Regions from separate parts of the Planococcus lenghuensis genome, predicted to be linked through region 2. Evidence: predicted binding sites of a transcription regulator. Region 2 holds the regulator's gene; the other holds the start of a gene.
The links. The regulator NrdR, encoded in region 2, represses ribonucleotide reductase genes. The targets are predictions, from matches to a motif close to AACACNATATATNGTGTT.
Positions count from the first base shown of each region.

Region 1: a site for NrdR is predicted at 2,753-2,770, ahead of B0X71_RS07855 (vitamin B12-dependent ribonucleotide reductase). Genes of this name have one in related genera too.

Region 1 covers NZ_CP019640.1:1,533,992-1,544,787, reverse strand. The annotation lists gene B0X71_RS07855 (vitamin B12-dependent ribonucleotide reductase) at 160-2,721, opposite strand; gene B0X71_RS07850 (rhodanese-like domain-containing protein) at 3,025-3,405, shown strand; gene gcvPB (aminomethyl-transferring glycine dehydrogenase subunit GcvPB) at 3,586-5,052, opposite strand; gene gcvPA (aminomethyl-transferring glycine dehydrogenase subunit GcvPA) at 5,045-6,412, opposite strand; gene gcvT (glycine cleavage system aminomethyltransferase GcvT) at 6,427-7,533, opposite strand; glycine riboswitch at 7,681-7,777, opposite strand; gene B0X71_RS07830 (shikimate kinase) at 7,914-8,426, opposite strand; gene B0X71_RS20860 (hypothetical protein) at 8,335-8,652, opposite strand; gene comGF (competence type IV pilus minor pilin ComGF) at 8,627-9,070, opposite strand; gene B0X71_RS07820 (hypothetical protein) at 9,058-9,309, opposite strand; gene B0X71_RS07815 (type II secretion system protein) at 9,335-9,790, opposite strand; gene comGC (competence type IV pilus major pilin ComGC) at 9,750-10,076, opposite strand; gene comGB (competence type IV pilus assembly protein ComGB) at 10,092-10,796, opposite strand, start outside.
Region 2 covers NZ_CP019640.1:1,319,365-1,330,160, reverse strand. The annotation lists gene dnaI (primosomal protein DnaI) at 1-92, opposite strand, end outside; gene B0X71_RS06815 (replication initiation and membrane attachment family protein) at 96-1,454, opposite strand; gene nrdR (transcriptional regulator NrdR) at 1,466-1,945, opposite strand; gene speD (adenosylmethionine decarboxylase) at 2,225-2,608, opposite strand; gene B0X71_RS06795 (glyceraldehyde-3-phosphate dehydrogenase) at 2,863-3,885, opposite strand; gene coaE (dephospho-CoA kinase) at 3,992-4,588, opposite strand; gene mutM (bifunctional DNA-formamidopyrimidine glycosylase/DNA-(apurinic or apyrimidinic site) lyase) at 4,598-5,467, opposite strand; gene polA (DNA polymerase I) at 5,484-8,105, opposite strand; gene pnpS (two-component system histidine kinase PnpS) at 8,194-9,606, opposite strand; gene B0X71_RS06770 (response regulator transcription factor) at 9,603-10,307, opposite strand; gene B0X71_RS06765 (MaoC/PaaZ C-terminal domain-containing protein) at 10,337-10,796, opposite strand, start outside.

The DNA of each region.
Region 1 (10,796 bases), 210 kb from region 2:
ACAGGGTTTAAGGAAGTCGGATCCGTTACCTGCGAATCCCCTGGGTTTATTTGCGATGTCGGGCGTGTTACTTGCGAAATTGGTCCTTTTACTTGCAGGACAGCTGCAACAGGAAAACCCGGCCTGCATCAGCAGACCGGGTTCTGTCAGTATAGTTGCTTAAAGACCGCATTTCAGCTGCGCGCCGCAATTTGTGCATGTGTTGCAGCCGCCCGCTTCCTGAACGGTTCCTTTGCGGCAAACCGGGCAGGTGTTACCGACTTCAGAACCGATCGTGACGTTAGTGGAACGGAGATCCTGGATCGTGTCGATCAGGACGACCGGCCGCTTTTCAGTCACTTGCTCTTCATGAACTTCATCAAATGAGTTTTCTTCCGCTTTCAGCGTCAGCACTTGCGCGTCGCGTGAACCGTCGACGTATACTGTTCCGCCTTTCGCGCCACCTTTGTAAAGGCGCTCATAGATCCCTTCCACCTGATCGACAGTGTAGCCGCGCGGGGCATTCACGGTCTTCGAGATCGAGGAATCGATCCAGCGCTGGATGACACACTGGACATCCGCATGTGCTTCCGGTGCAAGATCCATTGCAGAAATGAAATATTCCGGCAGGTTGTTCTCGTCCGCTTCCGGATTGTTCTTCAGGTACTCCTGGACGATGTCCGCTTTCACTTCAATGAACTTGCCGAGACGGCCCGAACGGTAGTACGTGAATGAGAAGTAAGGCTCAAGACCAGTTGACACGCCGACCATCGTACCGGTTGAGCCAGTCGGTGCCACAGTCAGGAGATGCGAGTTGCGGATGCCGTTTTCCAGCACCGCTTTCCGGATATGCTCCGGCATTTTCTGCATGAATCCTGTTTCCGTGAATGCTTTGCGGAGCGCCTGTGTTTCTTCGTCCGTTTTGCCAGTGAGGAACGGGAAGCTCCCGCGCTCTGTGGCGAGCTTCGCTGATTCTTCGTAAGCGGCAGTGGCGATCGTCTCAAAGATTTTATCGACGAGTTCGTTGCCTTCCGGCGAACCGTATTTCTTGCCTGTATTGATCAACAGATCGGCAAGACCCATAACGCCGAGTCCGACGCGGCGCTCACCGAGTGCCTGGACGCGGTTCTCTTCCAGGAAGTAAGGTGTGGCGTCGATGACGTTATCCTGCATGCGGACACCGATCCGGACCGTTTCTTTCAGTCCTTCGAAATCCACTTCCTGTGTTTGCATATCTGCAAATTTTGCCAGGTTAACTGCGGCAAGGTTACAGACGGAGTATGGTGCAAGGGGTTGTTCACCGCACGGGTTCGTCGCGACAACTTTCTGTCCGTACGCACGTGCATTCGTCTGTTCGTTGGCATTATCGATGAAGAAGATGCCCGGCTCTGCCGAATAAGTCGCACAGACGTTGATCAAATTCCACAGTTCACGAGCTTTCATCGTGCGATAGACGCGGACTTCATGACCCGCTTTTTTCCATTCGCGCACGTCGCCCACTTCGTGCCATTGTTCATTGTAGACAGCCATTTCTTCCGGCGAGTAGTTCTCGACTGCCGGGAAGCGCAGATCATATTCCGCATCCGCTTCGACCGCTTCCATGAAATCTTTTGTAAGGGTTACGGAAATGTTCGCGCCTGTCAGGAATTCTTCATTATGAACCGAATACGTCCCGCCATCGCGCAATTTCGTTTCCGCGTCGCGCATGATGCCTTCATTGAAGCCGCCCATCCCTGGGATTGCGCGGTAGTTCAGGAGCCCTGTGTACATCGCTTCTTCCTGCTCTGTCAGTGGCTTGAATTTCAGTTTGTCGTTTGCAAGTTTCTTGATCGTCTCATCTTCCGTGTTTTCGATGAGGTAGCGCAAAATGCGCGGGTTCTGCATTTTTGAAATGATGAATTCACAGATGTCCGGATGCCAGTCCGCCAGCATAATCATCTGCGCCCCGCGGCGGCTTCCGCCCTGTTCCACGAGATGCGTCAATTTCGCGATATCGTCAAGCCATGATACCGACCCGGACGATTTACCGTTCACACCGCGTGCGAGCGTGTTTCTCGGCCGAAGTGTCGAGCCGTTCGTGCCGACACCGCCGCCGCGGCTCATGATTTCCATGACTTGTTTTCTATGATCTGAAATGCCTTCCCGTGAATCCGCCACAAATGGCATCACGTAGCAATTGAAGTATGTAACATCGGTGTCTGCACCTGCTCCGTAGATGACGCGTCCTGCCGGAATGAACTTCAGGTCTGCAAGCTGCTCATAAAACTTGTTAAACCACTCGTCGCGCTTTTCCTGTGTTTTTTCGATGGAAGAAAGCCCAGTCGCATTGCGTTTGGCAATCTGTTCGTAGTATACTTCCAAAGGCTTTTCAATGACGTCGAGCGGCCGTCTGACAATTCCCGCTTCCTGTTCTTTCGCATCATCGATCGCACTCCGGTAATCCTCTTCAATCCATACTTCCGCTTTGTTCGCCTGCTTGTCGATCGACTTGATGAAGCCAAGGCCGCGGGCAGGGAATTTCGGATCCTCTTTCACTGTCAGGACGACGAAATCACCCGGTTTGAGCGTTTTCTTTTCTGTGTCCTTAAATGAATAGCGGTCAATCATCACCAGCCGGGATACACCCTTATGCACTGTTTTCATGTCATCAGTGATGGGGTGAACCTGCGGGAAGAGACGAATGTCCTTGTTCAGCGATCCGGTATCGAGCGCCGGTTTTTGGTTTTGAGATACAAGCACCATTGACAAATCCTCCTTAATGTTATATAGGATTAACACAACATGTTGTATTAATTATAGTTCCCACCATACTATATATTGAAACTTCCAGTCAATCGGTTTTTTTCATTCACAACGGCGTCGCTATTTGTCGAACGTTGATTTGACGCCGCAAAATCAGCCTAAAAAAATTTTCAGCTTCGACTTTGTGAAATCCGGCATTGAATTCTCTGCTCTGTTTCTTTTATAATGAACAAGGTAAAGAAGGCAAACTACAAGCGCCTTCACGGTCCGGGATTACCGGGCTTGAAGAAAGGGGCAACACCAGTGGAATTTCTGTACATCATCGCCGGCTTTTTATTCATCCTGACCGTATTGATCCTGGTCAATTATTTCCGGACAAAAAAGACGGTCACGATTCTGACACAAGAGCAATTCATTGAAGGCTACCGCAAAGCGCAGTTGATCGATGTGCGTGAATCGAAAGATTATGCCGCCGGCCACATTCTCGGCGCCCGCAACATCCCGCAGTCGCAGCTCCGTCAGCGCTTCAAGGAAATCCGTCCGGATAAACCGGTCTATCTGTATGACCAAAACGGCATCAACGGTTCACGGGTTGCCATGTTCCTGAAGAAAAAGGGCTACACTGACCTTTATCTGCTCAAAGGCGGCTTCAGAACCTGGACCGGTAAAGTCCGCTCGAAATGATATAAATGAGGCCGGCACTTCAGCGTGTCGGCCTCTAATTTTTGTTCCACTCCGGTTCCGTTTAGCGAAATTCAACTCCAAATTAGCGGACCCCACGATTACTTTAGTGGAATTCACTGACTCCACTACCGCCCGACCGCAAAAAAGAGGCATGCCACTTCCGGCATGCCTCTTTTCTCCTTATTCCGCTTTCTGATACCGCAGAACCGGCTTACGCGCAGCCTGCGCTTCGTCCAGCCGGCTGATGACCGTCGTATGCGGCGCTTCCTGCACGATTTCCGGATTGGTCTCCGCTTCCTTCGCAATTTGGATCATCGCATCACAAAACGCGTCGAGCGTCTCTTTCGATTCGGTTTCCGTTGGTTCGATCATCATGCCTTCTTCCACGTTAAGCGGGAAGTAGATCGTCGGCGGGTGATAGCCGAAATCGAGGAGCCGCTTCGCCATATCAAGTGTACGCACGCCGAGTTTCTTCTGACGGCGGCCGCTCAACACGAATTCATGCTTGCAGTGGCGGTCGTAAGGCAAGTCGAAATACGGAGCGAGCCGGCGCATCATGTAATTGGCATTCAGTACAGCATATTCGGACACAGCCTTCAGCCCATCCGGCCCCATGGAACGGATATACGTGTATGCGCGCACGTTGATGCCGAAATTTCCGAAATACGGCTTCACGCGGCCGATCGACTCGGGACGGTTGTCATCAAATGTGTACCCGTCGTCTGTCTTGATCAGAACGGGTTTTGGTAAATACGGGAGCAGTCCCTTCTTCACGCCGACCGGACCGGATCCCGGACCGCCGCCGCCGTGCGGGCCTGTGAACGTTTTGTGCAAGTTCAAGTGGACCACATCAAAGCCCATATCGCCGGGACGCGCTTTATTCATGACCGCATTCAAATTGGCACCGTCATAATACAGCTTGCCGCCGACTTCATGGATGATCGCCGCCATCTCCAGGATGTTTTCTTCAAATAAACCGAGGGTGTTCGGGTTCGTCAGCATGAGCGCTGCCGTATCCGGTCCGACAACCCGCTTCAAGTCTTCCAAGTCGACAAGGCCATTGTCATCCGATTTCACCGTCACCGTGTCAAAACCGGCAACCGTCGCAGATGCCGGATTTGTGCCATGGGCAGAATCCGGTACGATCACTTTTGTTCGTTCGAAGTCGCCATTCGCTTCATGGAACGCGCGAATCATCATGAGACCCGTCCATTCCCCGTGGGCGCCTGCCGCCGGCTGCAGCGTTACTTCATCCATGCCGGTGATTTCCTTCAAATGCTCCTGCAGGTCATACATAAGTTCCATCGCACCCTGGACCGTCGATTCGTCCTGCAGCGGGTGAATATCAGCGAATCCCGGGAACCGGGCGACGGATTCATTGATCTTCGGATTGTATTTCATCGTACAGGAACCGAGCGGATAAAAACCGGAATCGACGCCATGGTTGCGGTTTGACAACGCCGTGTAATGCCGCATGATATCGAGTTCCGCCACTTCCGGAAGCTCCGGCTCTTCCGAACGGATCAGGTCAGCCGGCAATACATCATCCAATTCCACTTCCGGCACATCCAGCACCGGCAAGCTATAGCCGATGCGGCCTTTTGTGGATACTTCAAAAATGAGCGGCTGGTTTTCGTCTTTACGCATGAGCGGCCTCCTTCTCCTGAGTGAATGCAGCAATTTCCTGCACGAACAGATCGATTTCTTCTTTTGTGCGCTGTTCCGTCACAGCAATGAGAACGTGTCCTGCCAGTTCTTCATATGTCCGGCCAAGATCATAGCCCCCGATGACGCCCTGATCAAAAAGCCGGTCGTTCAACTGCTTTACGGACTTGCCAAGTTTAACGGTGAGTTCATTGAAATGCGCATTTCCGAACGCGACGGTCAGACCTGCCGCTTCCAGCTGCTGTTTCATGTAGCGGGTCTTGGCGATATTTTGCACGGCCATTTCTTTTGTTCCTTTTTTACCGAGCGCCGTCATGGCGACAGAAGCCGCAAGCGCATTGAGTGCTTGGTTCGAACAGATATTGGATGTCGCTTTATCCCGACGGATGTGCTGCTCGCGCGCCTGGAGTGTCAGCACAAACCCGCGGCGTCCGTCTTCATCGACGGTTTCCCCAACGAGACGTCCCGGCACTTTGCGCATCAGCTTTTTCGTCACGGCGAAATAACCGCAATGCGGGCCCCCGAATGCTTCAGGGATGCCGAACGGCTGCGCATCGCCGACGGTGATATCCGCGCCGAGCTTGCCGGGCGCTTCAAGTGCGCCAAGGGCGAGTGGATTGGCCGATACGATGAACAGCGCGCCACTGCCATGGATGACCGGTTCCAGCTCTTTCAGGTTCTCAACCTGGCCGAAGAAATTCGGGTACTGGACCATCACAGCCGCAACATCCTCGTTCAGAAGCGAACGGAGTGCTTCCACATCAGTTACACCATCCTTCAGCGGCACTTCCTGCACATCGATCGATTGGCCGAGCGCATAGGAGCGCACCACTTCACGGGATTCCGGATGAACGGCACGCGAAACAAGAATCTTTTTGCGCTTGGTGTGACCGGCCGCAAGCATTCCTGCCTCCGCCAGCGCGGTGCCGCCGTCATACATCGACGAGTTGGCGATGTCCATGCCGGTCAATTCCGCAATCATCGTCTGGAACTCAAAGATCGCCTGCAGTTCCCCTTGGGAAATTTCGGGCTGATACGGCGTGTAGGCGGTATAAAATTCAGAACGGGAAATGACATGGTCGACAATCACCGGCTTATAGTGATCATAAACGCCGGCACCAAGGAAAGATGCATAATTCCGGTGATCCGCATTTTTAGCAGCGAGCCGGCTCAGTTCTTTCAAAAGTGCGGATTCCGATTTTGCCGGTTTAAGATCATATTCGCCTTGGAAACGCACTTTTTCGGGAATATCGGAAAAGAGTTCTTCGATCGAGTCGACGCCGATCGTTTTGAGCATGGCTTCTTTGTCTTGTGCCGTCATCGGCAAGTAGCGGTGCTTCATTCTGTCAATCTCCTTTATGAGTTAGTTGAACGCTTATAGAACGGAGTTTCCACTGTCACAGCTTTCAGGCGGCGGTTTCGCACTTCGACTTCCACTTCGGTTCCCGGCTCTGTAAATTCTGTTCCGACGAGTGCAAGACCGATATTCTTCCCTAGTGTCGGCGACTGTGTACCTGTCGTTACGTGCCCGATTTCCTCGCCGTCTTTGAATACTTTATAGCCGGGACGCGGAATCCCTTTATCCAGCATTTCCAGTCCGGTCAATTTCCGTACAATGCCTTCTTCTTTCTGTTTCAGCAGCGCTTCTTTTCCAATGAAATCCGCATCTTTTTTCAGTTTGACCGCAAACCCAATCCCCGCTTCAAGCGGCGAGATATCCTTTGTCAATTCCTGGCCATACAATGCAAGGCAAGCTTCAAAGCGGAGTGTGTCCCGGGCACCTAAACCGACAGGCACCGCTCCGTCTTCCTTGCCTTCTTCAAGGATGGCACCCCATAAAGCGATGATATCTTCCGGCGAACCGTAGATTTCAAATCCGTCTTCCCCTGTGTAACCGGTACGGGACACAAGAACGTTTCGCCCGGCAACATCCACATTTTCCTGAAAGCGGAAGAACTTGATGTCAGTGAGATCCGTATCGGTCAGCCGCTGCAGTACAGACTCAGCAAGCGGCCCTTGGAACGCAAGCTGTCCATATTCCTCTGAACGGTTCACCACTTCCGCCCCGTCCTGTGCATGCGCTTTCAGCCAATCAAAATCCTTCTCGATGTTGGCTGCATTCACGACAAGCAAGTAGCGTTCATCCGTCAGCTTGTATACAAGAAGATCATCAACGGTACCGCCATCTTCATAACATAAGACCGTATACTGCGCCTGACCAGTTTTCAGTTTCGATACGTCATTCGTCAGCATTCGTTGCAAATATGCCAGGCTTTCCGGCCCTTCAACCGTGATTTCTCCCATATGGGACACATCAAACAACCCTGCTTTCGTCCGGACTGCTTCATGTTCCTGTTTAATGCCTGAAAACTGCACCGGCAATTCCCAGCCGCCAAAATCAATCGTTTTGCCGCCATACTTCTTATACGACTCAAAAAGCGGCGTGCGCTTTAACTCACTCATGTCCTGCCGTCTCCCTTCTCCTGCTGCAATCACACAAAAAAAGACAGAGTACTCCCGGTATTCGGGAATTCTCTGTCCTGGAGCCTGAAAGTTTACCTTGACGGTTTTCCTCGTTGGCAGCTGCGTGCGCAGCATTCTCCAGAGATGCGTCCTGTACGAGTCTTTTTGCCTGAGAGATTCATAACGGCTGTTATTTGCTCCTTCGGCGACGCAATAATGCTGCGTTCTCTCCTCGCACACTCATCCGCCCATTAGAATCAATGGTCCTGACTGTATAGAATACTCAATTCTTTGACTATATCCTAACATTCAGAACAAATCCGTGCAATCTTTTTGTGATACGTCATCAAACACGAACGATAATTAGGCTAAATGTTTTTTTATTCGCCTTTTAGACGATGCACTTGAAAAGCGACGAATTCAGTGATCTGCCGGAGCGATCGGTGCTCCGTCCGGACACTGATGTGAGCTGCCCGCTTGTACGCTGAATGGCGCTGATGGTAAAGTGATTCAATTTCTTCTTTCGTCGACCGTCTGACAATCGGCCGGTTCGGGTCGCGGTGAATCCGCCGCCAAATGTCCCGAAACGGTGCATCGAGAAACAGCACGAGGCCCGTTTCCCGCATGATTTTGCGGTTCTCTGCATTAATGGCGGTGCCGCCACCTGTTGAAATGATGCAGCAGTCACTTTTAAACTCCCGTAAAAACCGGGCTTCCAGGCTCCGGAAATACGGTTCGCCGTGCTCTTCGAAAATTTCAGGAATCGTTTTGCCTTCCCGGCGGACGATTTCTTTGTCCATGTCATAAAACGGCAGTTTCAGCATGAAGCTCAGCCGCCTGCCGATCGCGCTCTTGCCGCATCCCATAAATCCGATTAAATAAATCCTCTTCATCCAACCACCTGCTGTTCCCATGTTCCTGAAATGCCGCACTTACATCCGATGATTCCAGTAACAGTATCGTAGCACGACGGTAGGTATTTTCCAATCCATCATATGTGCGGTACTGAATCGTATAGAGGACGGCAGTATGGAGCAGCAGGGAAAGTGCGGCAAAAAAGAATACAATCGTCACCGGATACAGCGCTCCACGTTCATCCAGGCGCCGGAGGAATTGCATACGTTTCCTCCTTCCTTATGCCGTTCCGGAAAACGACCTGCGCCGTCAACACGGCTCCGGCAATTGCAAATGTGACATGCTGCACATCCGTCAGCATGACTTCGTGCCCCTGACCGGAACGCTGCTTGCGGATGATCGGCGAATACCATTCAATGGTCAGTAATGTGCCGGATTCCGTCATCCGGATTCCTTTGCCGCCATTAATGACTGCCACATTGCTCCCGGTATTCAAGTAAGTCCTGAGTTCGTAAGTGAACAGCTCCCATTCCGCATGCTTCACATCCAGATCGGCAGAGTAAGCGGCAGCCAATCGAAAAAACAGCACGATGAGCGGAAGCAGCAGCAAAAGTATGGCTAAATCGAGCAGCAGTCCGATGAATGTGGACCCATTCTGCCGGGTGTCCATCAGCCGGCGCATATTGTTTCTTTCTCGTTCCGGAAATTATCATAATACACACAAAGCCGATCCGTCATCTGCCACGTAAAGCGGATTCCTTCTGCCATCCGCGTGCCGCCGGGTGTTCCAAGCCGGGCTCCCTCGTACAATGTTTCGTACGCTGCAACCCGCTCTTTTTTCAATTGAAGGGATGTATGCATCCCTTGCATCAGCGGGACAAGAGATCCGAACAATATGAATACAATCGTGAGACTGAGCATGGTTTCTGCAAATGAAATTCCCCGTTCACCCAGACAGCACCACTCTCCCTTTCCCCAGATGGACCGTCAGCACCTTAGGGCCTTCCGGTGTAAGAAACCGGATGGTGCCGGCGGTTTCAATGCTGCCGATCGGATTGAACCGGATATTTTTCAGGTAACTTGTCTTATCCATCCGGACACCGGCCGGCATGTTCCGGCTGACAAGTGCCGCACTGTAGTTCCGGGAAATGGTGTACGAACCGCCGTCCGGTCCGAACGTGAGCTGAACCCACTCCCCGCTTCTATAGCTCTCGCTTTGCATGAAATAAATATCAGCAAGCAATGTCTGAAAAAAACGCTGTTCAGTCCTTTCTTCTTCAGCTGCCGTGTAGATGGGAATTGCAAATGCCATCGTCATCAGCAGACTGAGCACCACCAGCATTTCAACAAGTGTAAATCCTTTATTGCCCAGCAGCCGCTTCAACAGCCGATACCGTTCCATCCGCTGCAATCGCAATGGCAGTGCCGTTCGGACAGCTGGTTTCATCTGTCTTCAAATAACCGCCGCTTACAAGATCAGTGATCGCCGGCACTTTTTTGAGATCCATCCGGTAGGATTCCACTTGCCCCTGAACCATTTGCACGAACGCCTTACAGCCCTTTTCATCCACCGATGCCGTCTGCTTTGTGACGTTCGGGATCGCTATCGCAATCAGCACTGAGATAATCAAGAGGACAATCAGCATTTCAATAAGTGTGAATCCACCTTGTTTTTTTAATTGTTTCATTCTCCTTTTTCCTCCTTAGATCGTGTGGACGAGATTATACATCGGCAGCAGTATCGCTAAATATGCACCGATGATGCACAAAGCAATAACCAGGAAAAACAGCGGCTGAATGATGCGCATGGCCTGCGCCAGCTGCCGTTCAAGCCGTTCAAGCAGCACTTCACTGTAGAGCAGCAATTCCTTGCCGAGATGCCCCGCTGCTTCCCCGTGAGTGATAAACGATTGAAAATCATGCGGAAAGTACCGGTGAAAACTTACGGCGACCGACAGCGGCTGCCCGGTCATCACCTCTGAATGAATCGTATCCGCAATAAGCTGGATCATTTGGTCATGTTCCTGATTCTTCAGGAAAGTCAATGCCTCCTGAAGCGAGATGCCGCTATGCAGAAGCGTGCCAAGTTCACGCGAAAACAAATGGGACCAATACATGCGCAGTATATGACCGGCCACCGGAATCTTCAGCCATGTGTTTGCCCGGTCTTCAGCCGGCCTTTTTTTCTGCCATGTGACCAAACTGACTGCAGAAACGACGACCAGCAAGAGAAGACCGAGAAACAGATCCGGCAGCTTCAGCAACTGTACCGGCACTGCAGATGCGCTTTCTTCACTGCCGACCGTGGCAATCAGCTTATGGAGTTCCGGAATATAGCGGGTGCGGAACAAGGAAAACAGCACGAATGTAAATAGCAGTAAAGAGACGGGATACAGGAGTACCGATGT
Region 2 (10,796 bases):
TGTCTGAGTACTTCATTGCGGGTTTCCTCGTAGCGGCTGGAAAATCCGGGGTCATTTATGACTCGTTTTAACGTTTTACCGATGGGCTCCATCCGTTATTCCCCCTTGCCTTTTCGCGTCGCCAGCTCTGCCAGCAGCTTCCGCTTCTCTTCTTCAAGTGACGGCGAAGCAGCAGCTTGCGATTCCGGTTTTTTCCGGTCTTCCTCTTTGCTGTAGAACCAGTCGGGTAGCTTTTCTTCCCGACCGGTTTTCCGCCGGTTTTGGGCGGGGGAAGGCGAACCTTCCTTTTTCCATTTCATGTACTGATCGTGTTCTGTCCGGGCAAGTTCCATCGCTTCCTTGGCGGTCGTCACATTTTTACGGGTCCAATGAGAAGCGATTTTCTCGACATAGGCTTTCGTCAGCTTCATGTCTGTCCGGAGCAGTACATACTGCAACAGCACATTGACGACGGCCGGTTCCATTCCATGGCTCAGCACAAGCTGGTTGGCCAGCTGCACATCCGACACCATCGGCTCCTTGCCGCCGGCAATATCCCGCAGCACATCCGCCGGTGAAGCGGACTCCAGATAATCGATCATTTCTTCCTGTTTCGTTTTGGGAGCTGCCTTGCGGGAACTCTTCGCTTTCGCTTTGGCGGGTACGAGTTCAGGCGGCTTGGCGGAAACCGACATCTTATAAACATCTGCAGCCGCTTTTTTAAGCACATCCGCATGCAGCTGCAGATCATCCCCGATTGCCATCAATACGATTTTTTGCATATCAAGCGGACTGAAACTGTATAAAAAAGCGAGTTTGGCGATAATTTCCCGAATCGGCGGTGTCAGGACACGTGCGGGCACGAGCTGTTCAGACAAGCCTTGCCGAAGCAGACCGAAATCGAATTCCGGTGTCGCCTGATAGCCGCTCCGCTCCCGCGTCTGGCTGTCAGCATCCCGATTGGGATAGCCTTCTTTTGCATGGACAGGCCGGAACACATCCGTGAATGTACGGGATACTTCCGTAAATCCTTCTTTTGAAACAGGATGAGGGGTGAAATGTTCCCGAATCCGCTTGTACGCCGCTTCTCCAACTTTACTGAACAGAAACATCGACAGCAGCGGATCAGCAAAAAAGCTCCTTGGATCAAGCGGCGGTGTCAATTCGTAGATGAAGGACCGGTGTTCCCCATCCTTGGCATATGTCTTTAAGAGTCCGATCGCTTCAAGCTGAGTGCGGACCGTGAATATCGTAGCTGCTGATATGTTTAAGCTATTCATCAGCCGGTAATGGACCGCTTCTTCCTTCATCATCTCACCTTCCGCCCACAATGTCAGATAAAAGGAAACAGCTTCCAGGCCGATCATCGGCTGATACAGCAATGTTACAAGCTTGCGGTCGTAATCAGTAAACGGATAAGGCAGACAGACGATATAGGAATCGGTCGGCTGCAATTCTTTATAGTAAGCAGACATTTCTTATCACCTTACTCTGTATCCGGTTTGTTGTCCGGAGTTCTGTTCAGCAAATCCTTCAGTTCATCGATGAACACCGTAATGTCCTTGAACTGCCGGTAAACGGAAGCAAACCGGACATAGGCCACTTCATCGATGCCGGCAAGCCGGTCCATGACCAGTTCGCCGACGTCTTCTGATTTCACTTCTGCGGTGCCGATGCGCCGCAGATCTTTTTCTATATTGAACACGAGATCTTCCAACACTTCAAGAGGCACCGGGCGCTTTTCACAGGCGCGGATGACACCCTTCAAGACTTTCTCCCGGCTGAATTCTTCCCGGGAACCGTCTTTTTTTACCACGATCAACGGCGTTTCTTCCACTTTTTCGAATGTCGTAAACCGGTAGCCGCACGCTTCACATTCCCTGCGTCTTCTGATTGCTTTCAATTCATCTGCCGGACGCGAATCCACGACCCGGGTGCCGTTATGTTGGCAGGACGGACATTTCATTTCGTACAACTCCCCGCATTCACTAAATGTCTTGTCTCTCAGTATACCAAAAATCAAGAGAGCCGGCGGAATTTTCTTTAAACCCCGAATGCCGGATTCACTGCCGGAAGGCTATCGTATCAAATCTTTTCGTTCAGGGCAAAAATGCTTTTTGCCTGCCCGGTCACAACCTGGCTGGCTCTTCATTCTACAACGCAAACACAGCATTTCCTATTTCAAGGCAAAAGAAAAAGCAGAGGATTTCTCCTCTGCTCTCTGCCTGATTTTTAAGTACATGGATTAGGCGCTGGCGATAACTTTTGTTTTGCCAAGGCTGACAGGCCCCATGCCGCGTGGCACTTCAACAACTTCACGATGCTGTGAGCCGAGTGCTTCTGCAATATAATCAGCAGCGACGTTCGGATTCAGATCGCCGCACGTATATACGTCAATACTCGCGTAACCGTGCTCTGGAAAGCTGTGAATCGTAAGGTGAGATTCAGAGATGATGACTACTCCGCTCACGCCTTGTGGCGCAAACTTGTGAAAAGCCACTTCCCGAATTTCTGCCCCAGATTTAAGTGCTGCATCAACAAAAGTCTGCTCAATAAAGTCCATGTCATTTAATTTGTCGAATTCACATTGCCATAGTTCTGCGATTACGTGACGTCCCATTGTTTCCAAGGTTCGTTTCCCCCTTTGAGTAAGTTAAGATTTAATCAAAGTGACTACCACGGGGGAAAGTTAGTCCGGAGAGGTCCTAACCCTTTAAGCAGTCGCGTGAATGAAGTCGTAGGTCGTTTGAAATCCCCCTCAACAAGTTCACGAGATTCATTATATGATGTACGTACGTCAATTGCAATAGAAAAGATTCAAAAAAACGCCAGCACAAAAAAGCCGTCATGCCGCAAAGGCAGCAGAACGGCTTTTCATGCTTATTACTGAAGGGTTTGCGCGTATAATTCTTTTGCCACTTTCTTGGTCAGATCGACCACACGAGCCGAATATCCCCATTCGTTATCATACCAGGCGAGCACTTTCACTTTCCGGGCACCAATCACCATCGTCGACAACCCGTCTATCGTAGCCGACGTACTGGTCGTATTAAAATCGACGGATACGAGCGGTTCCATCGTCACTTCCAGAATGCCTTTCAGATCCGTTTCTGCCGCTCGTTCGAATGCCGCATTCACTTCTTCGATCGTCACTTCCCGTTTGAGGTCAACAACCAGATCCACCAGGGAGACATTCGGCGTCGGTACACGCAGCGCCATGCCGTGCAACTTCCCTTTCAGTTCCGGAATCACCAGTGACAGCGCTTTCGCGGCACCGGTAGAAGTAGGAATAATCGATTCAGCCGCTGCTCGGGCGCGTCGCAAATCTTTATGGGGATTATCCAGATTTTTCTGATCGTTCGTATATGCATGCACCGTGGTCATCAGTCCATTTTCGATGCCGAACGTGTCATTCAGCACTTTTGCAACCGGCGCCAGGCAATTCGTTGTGCAACTGGCATTGGAGATAACATGGTGCTTATCCACATCAAGTTGATCTTCATTGACACCCATGACGATCGTGACGTCTTCGTTCTTGCCGGGAGCCGTCAAAATCACTTTTTTCGCTCCCGCTTCAAGATGGAGAGCGGCCTGGTCCCGGGAGTTGAACTTGCCCGTCGCCTCAATGACGATATCTATTCCCAACTGCTCCCAAGGCAAATTAAGCGGATCGCGCTCTCCGTATAACGCAATCCGTTTGCCGTTCACAATCAGCGCATCACCATCCGCTTCGATTTCACCGCTGAACCGGCCGTGAATTGTGTCATACTTAACGAGATGAGCCAGTGTTTCTGCGGGATAACTTGCGTTTACTGCGACTACTGAAATATCTTCCTCGAGAATCGCCTGTCTGAACACCATGCGGCCGATACGGCCAAACCCATTGATGGCAATAGATATTGTCATTTATGCGTCCCCCAATAAATTAAGTTATACTGTTGCCTGCTTTTCATGAAATTAGTATAACATATTAGAAGGAAGAATCACGTATTTTTTATCATTTCGCTGCCTTTCAGACTGCGGCATTCCATTTCTCCAGGATCCACTCCAGCTGACGCTCCGTTTCAGCGATGGAACCGTTATTATAAATGACGGCATCCGCCCGCTTTTCCTTTTCGGATACCGGCAATTGGGAGGAGATCCGGGCGCGTGCATCCTGTGCTGTCAGTCCGTTGCGCTGCATCAGTCTGGCCAGCTGATTTTCTTCACTTACGCTTACCACTAGAATCTTATCGGCAAAATGTTCGAGCTTGCTTTCAAACAGCAGGGGAATGTCCATGATTACGGTCTGCGCGCCGTTCGCCAGCCACTCTTCCCGTTGCCTGAGCATTTCCTGCCGGATGGCCGGATGGATGATATCATTCAGTTTTTTCCGGCTATTCGGGTCGTTAAAAATCAGTGCTCCCAATTTTTCACGGTTCAATGTCTTGTCAGCCTGCAGCACATCTTCGCCAAATGCCCGGCTGATCCGGGCCAGTGTTTCCGTTCCCGGCTCCACCACTTGACGCGCCACTGCATCAGCATCCACCAATGCGTACCCTTTTTCTTTCAGCATCGCGGCGACCGTACTTTTGCCGCTCGCGATACTGCCTGTCAGTCCAATAATCATCTGCTTCACTCACTTTTGGCACACCGGACAAAACGTGGATGTCCGGCCCCCGATTTTCATATTCTCCGTTTCATGACCGCATTCCAGGCAGTGCTTTTTCCCGTACATTTTCAGACGGTGCTGCATGCTCCCGGATTCACCGTTTACGTTCCGGTAATCGGAAATGGTGCTGCCTCCCGCTTCAATGCTCTCTGCCAGGATATCGGCGATCGTCTGGAACAGTTTCACTTTTTCTTCAGAAGTCAAACCACCCACTGGCCGGTCCGGGCGGACCCGCTCTTTAAACAGCGCCTCTGTCGCATAAATATTGCCGCAGCCTGAAATGACCTGGCCGTCCATGATGACTTCCTTAACCGGCTTTTTGGCGTATTTCGGCCTTTCGCTCATCTCCAGAAAATGCTGCAGGGCGTCTTCCCCGAACGGCTCCGGTGCCATCAGCAGGAGCGGCGGATAGCCGGATTCATCCTGCAGCACCCGCATTTCACCAAAGCGGCGAATATCGGAATACACGAACAGCGATCCGTCATCAAGTGTGAAAATAACATGGACATGCCGCCTGAATTTCTCTTCCCGGATTTCTTCAAGCGAACCGACATGAAACCAGGCGCCCGTCATGCCGAGATGGTTTACAAATAAAAACCGGCCTTCTTTCTGCATATCAAAATAGATGTACTTGCTCCGGCGTTCCACGGACAGAAATGATGCACCCGTCAGTTCTTCAATAAATCCTTCCTCACTGATCCGTTTCAAGATGGCATCTTTTCCTCCGGCTTTCGATCTCCGGACAGTATCCGATATGAAAACGTCTGTTATTGTTCGGCCTTCGACGGCCGGCTTGATCAGCCGGACAACGCCTTCCACTTCCGGCAATTCCGGCATGTTGAAACCTCTCCTTTTACTTCGTGTCGTACCAGGTATCCCCGTGTGCAAAATCAACTTTCAGCGGCACATTGAGCGGCACAGCCGATTCCATCATTTTCGGCACAAGGATCTTCAATTTCTCCAGCTCTTCCGGCGGCGCCTCAAAAATGAGTTCATCGTGCACTTGCAGCAACATGCGGGTCTTCATGCCTTCCTGTTCCAACGCATCCGCCATATCGATCATTGCTTTTTTGATGATGTCCGCAGCACTTCCCTGAATCGGTGTATTCATCGCTGTCCGTTCCGCAAAACTCCGCATATTGAAATTTGAACTATTGATATCGGGGAGATAACGCCGACGGTTCATAAGTGTTGTCACAAATCCGTCTTTCTTTGCCTGTTTTACGCTTTCTTCCATATAGCGCTGAACGCCGGGGAAACTCGCCAAATACCGATCGATGAATTCGCCCGCTTCTTTCCGGCTGATTTTCAATCCCTCAGATAATCCATATTCACTGATGCCATAGACAATTCCGAAATTGACCGCTTTCGCAACGCGCCGCATATTGGCTGTTACTTCATCCGCCGGCACATGAAAGACATCCATTGCGGTCGCTGTATGGATATCCTGTCCGGTCCGGAATGCCTCAACCAGTCCTTCATCGCCTGAAATATGGGCAAGCACACGCAATTCAATTTGTGAGTAATCGGCCGCCACCATTACCCAGCCCGGTTCAGATGGCACGAACGCTTTCCGGATTTTCCGGCCCTCTTCCAAGCGGACCGGTATGTTCTGCAGGTTCGGATTGATGGAACTCAGCCGGCCGGTCTGTGTCAACGCCTGCTGAAACCGCGTGTGAATCTTCCCGTCTTCATGGATTTCTTTCAACAGCCCTTCAATGTACGTCGACAGCAATTTTCCGAGCTGCCGGTACAATAAAATCTGCGAAATGATCGGGTGTTTGCCTTCCAGCTTTTCAAGGACATCCGCTGCCGTCGAATAGCCGGTTTTTGTTTTCTTGATGGCCGGAAGTCCAAGTTTTTCAAACAGAATGACACCGAGCTGTTTCGGTGAATTGATATTGAACGCCTCACCGGCCGCTTCATGGATGCCAGCCTCGATATCTTTCAGTTTCGCTGTAAGCTCCTGTCCCATCTCTTCCAGCTGACGGCGGTCGACACGGACGCCGAGTGATTCCATTTGACCAAGAATGACGGCAAGCGGCAGTTCAAGGTCATGATAGAGCCCGAATTGCTCGTTGTCCTGCAGCCGGCTCTCCACAATAGCCCGCACTTCCCATACCGCTTTCGCTTTCCGGGCAATATGTTCGTGCAGCAATTCATCAAACGGCACAGCTTTCTTTGCACCCTTTCCATATACCTGCTCATTGGTGGACACATCGGTATAACCGTATTCGCGGACAATATTGGCTACGTCGGTATAAGTCAGTGAAGGATTGACGATGTAAGCGCCGAGCATTAAATCGAATTCCGCACCTTCCAAGTCGATGCCCGACCGGTGAAACGCTGCAGATGCCGCCTTTGAATCGGCCAGGTATTTTTTGTTCGCCCCGTCTTCAAGCCAGGTTTTCAGGATATCCGATGCCTGCATGACATCCGGCGGAATGACATAAACACTATTGGCATCGGCGAGCGCCAAACCAAGCACCGGTTCGGTATGGTATTGTTCTCCCGCCATTTCCAATTGTACGGCCATCGCTCCGGACAGCATCTCCGGCACTACTTCTTCGACTACTTGGAACGTCAGTTCTTTTTGTTGTTCCTGCTGCTGTTCCGGCGCATCCAGCTTCTCCAATAACGATTTAAACGACAGTTCCTGCCATATGCGCTGCAATTGATCCATGTCCGGTCCACTGTAAGTAAGGTCTTCCACTTTCACTTCAATCGGCGCCTGCCGTTCAATCGTTGCAAGCTGTTTGGAGACAAGTGCCAGCTCTTCATTCTGCTCGAGCTTCTCCTTCAGTTTGCCTTTCAGCTGCTCGATATCCCGGTATACACCTTCAACTGTGCCATGCTTGGCCAGCAGCTTGACCGCCGTCTTTTCACCGACGCCCGGCACGCCCGGTATATTATCGGAAGCGTCTCCCATAAGCCCTTTCATGTCAATGATCTGCTGCGGCGTCAACCCGTACTTTTCCTGGATATGATCCACTGTATATTTCTCGATATCCGTGATGCCTTTTTTCGTGATGTACACAACCGTCGAACCCGAAGCAAGTTGCGTTAAGTCCTTATCGCCGGAAATGATGATTACTTCATCCCCTGCTTCTTCCGCTTCCCGGCTCAATGTGCCGATAATGTCATCGGCTTCATAATTCGGCAGTTCGTAGCTTTTTATCTGATAAGCTTCAATCAGTTTCCGCAAATATGGAAACTGCTCTGACAGCTCGGGCGGCGTCTTTTGCCGACCGCCTTTATACTCGCTGAATGTCTCGTGCCGGAATGTTGTTTTTCCGGCATCAAACGCGACGAGCATATGTGTCGGCTGTTCTTCATCCAGTATTCTCTGCAGCATCATCGTGAATCCGTAAACTGCATTCGTGTGAATCCCTTGTTCATTCGCCAGAAGCGGCAGTGCGAAAAACGCACGGTAAGCCAAACTGTTTCCGTCCAAAAGCAATACTTTCTTTGTCACGTCATTGAACCCCTTTCAACTAAAAAACCACCATTTCCTTCATTTTACCACGAGGGCAAAGCGAAAAGAAAACGGCGGCATATGCCGATTATTCTGGCTGTGTTCTGGGCAGCACCACTTGGAACGTCGTGCCTTGCCCGGGTTCGCTGATCACTTGGATCCGGCCATGGTGAGCTTCAGTCAAATGCTTGACGATCGCAAGTCCAAGGCCTGTCCCACCGGAATTGCGGCTGCGTGCCCGGTCGACCCGGTAGAAGCGTTCAAAAACCCGGGGGATTTCCTGCTGGGCAATCCCGATCCCCTGATCTTCCACTTCCACTGTCACATGCCGTTTCCCTTCCTTGATCCGCAGCCAGATTTCTGTATCTTCGGGTGAATAGACAACCGCATTGCTGAGAAGATTCGTCACTACCTGCAGCAGCCGGTCTGCGTCCCCTTGAATCCGGGCGTCACTGGCTGTCTCGATGACCAGCCGGATGTTTTTATCCGACGCAGCAAGCTGCACCGTTTCAGCAGCCCTGGCAGCCACATGATTGAGATCCGTATCTCCTAAGTTCAAATGAAAGCCGGACTGCTCGATTTTAGACAGATCCAATAAATCCTGAATCAGCAGCATAATGCGATTGCTTTCTTTTTGGATGATTTCCAGAAACATGAGAAGTGATGACCTATCCTCATAAGCACCATCCAGCAATGTTTCCGTGAACCCTTTGATGGATGTGACCGGTGTCCGCAATTCATGGGAGACGTTGGCAACAAAATCTTTCCGGATTTGCTCAAGCCGTTTCAGTTCCGTGATATCGTGCAGTACAATCACAATGCCGAGCCACTTGCCGTGCCCGCTGATGACAGGGGCTCCGTAAACGGCAAAATGTGTTGTATGCACGCCGTCGGTGACGGTAATCTGGGTATTTATCGAATCCTCTGATAAGAATACATCTTCAATAAGCGCGATCAGCCGGTCCGGCAATGCAATCTCCTGATATGCCCGGTCCTGTGTATTCTCCAGGCTCAGCCCGAACGATGCAGCGAACGATTTATTCATCAGCGATATTTTTCCCCGGCGGCCGATCATAATCAATCCGCTGCCCATGTTTTCAATCAATGTTTTCAGCCGTTCCTGTTCAAGTTCCCGGACAGCCGACATCTCCTGCAGGCTCCGGGCCAGAACATTGACCGCCGTCCCGAGTTGCAGTGTTCTGCCGGAGCGGACTTCCGGTGCCCTGGCCTTGTAATTGCCTTTCGCCAATTCCATGGCGGTTTCCGCCGCTGCTTGAATCGGCTGGGCATAAACTTGGATTAAGCGAGTGCCGAAAATGAAGTTCAGGATAAACGCAAACACAAAGAACAAGGCAAGCATCAGCCACAGAAACTCCGGCCGGGTGCCTTCCTCTCCTGCGTAAAGCGGAAAAAGCTGTCCGATCAGCAGAAAAAGACCGGCCAGCAACGTGGCATTCCAAGCCATGAACAAAAGAAGCAGCCGATTCTTCATCGAGCTCATACCGGTTTCGGTTCCTCCAGCTTGTAACCGAGCCCTCTGATCGTTTTGATGAACAGCGGTTTCCGGCTGTTTTCTTCGATTTTTTCCCGCAAGTGACTGATATGGACATCCACAATCCGGGTATCCCCTGCAAAATCGTACTGCCAGACGGCACTCAGCAATTGATCACGCGTCAGTACGCGATTTCTGTTTTCCATCAAATAGACCAGCAGTTCAAACTCTTTCGGTGTGAATTCCAGCGGCTGTTTATTCAGGAATACTTCAAAGCGCGACGGATATACTTCCAGCCCGCCAATGGTCAATGCCTTGGTCTCATTCTCTCCATTCATCCCCTGTTCTGTCCGGCGCAAAACCGCTTTGATGCGGGCAGTCACTTCCCTCGGGCTGAACGGTTTCGTCATGTAATCGTCTGCTCCCAGTTCAAGGCCCAGCACTTTATCCACTTCATCATCTTTCGCTGTCAGCATAATGATCGGAATATCGACCCGTTGCTGACGCAGCGCTTTGCATACTTCCATGCCATCCATCTTCGGCAGCATCAGATCAAGCACAATCAAAGCCGGCCGTTCAGCCAGCGCCATGTTGAAACCTGCCTGTCCATCATGGGCAACAAGCGGCTCATAGCCCGCCTGCCGTACATTGTAGGACAGCAGTGTCGCAATGGATTCTTCATCTTCTATAATCAGTACTTTTTTAGTCATAGTCGCTCTCATACTCCGTTTCTGAAGTTTCAGAAATTGTCCATCGCCTGCGTGGTTAGCTTATCCAGTAATTTTGGCGGACTGGCTTTGATGAATCCTTCAATCACTTGCTGTTCGTCTTCGTTCTGCGCAGTCACCCGAACGGTTACTTCATTATCCGGAACATTCACTTCGATCACTTCAAAAAGAAAATCTACTGTTGAATAATGGTATACCGGATGGGTGAATTTTAGCTGCTGTTCGATTACATGAGAACCGGGTCCGGGCATATACTTGGAAATTGCCGATGTCAGAATACCTGTCAGCATAATCGTCGGGACAATCGGCTTCTCATAGGTCGTCCGGGAAGCAAAATCATGCTGGACATACAGCGGATTACCGTCATTTGTAAGACCCAGATACAGCAGTAAATCCTTATCTTCAATATTTTCCGTCAGTTTCAGCTTTTCACCGACTGTGATTTCCTCAATCTTCCGTCCCAGCTTGCGC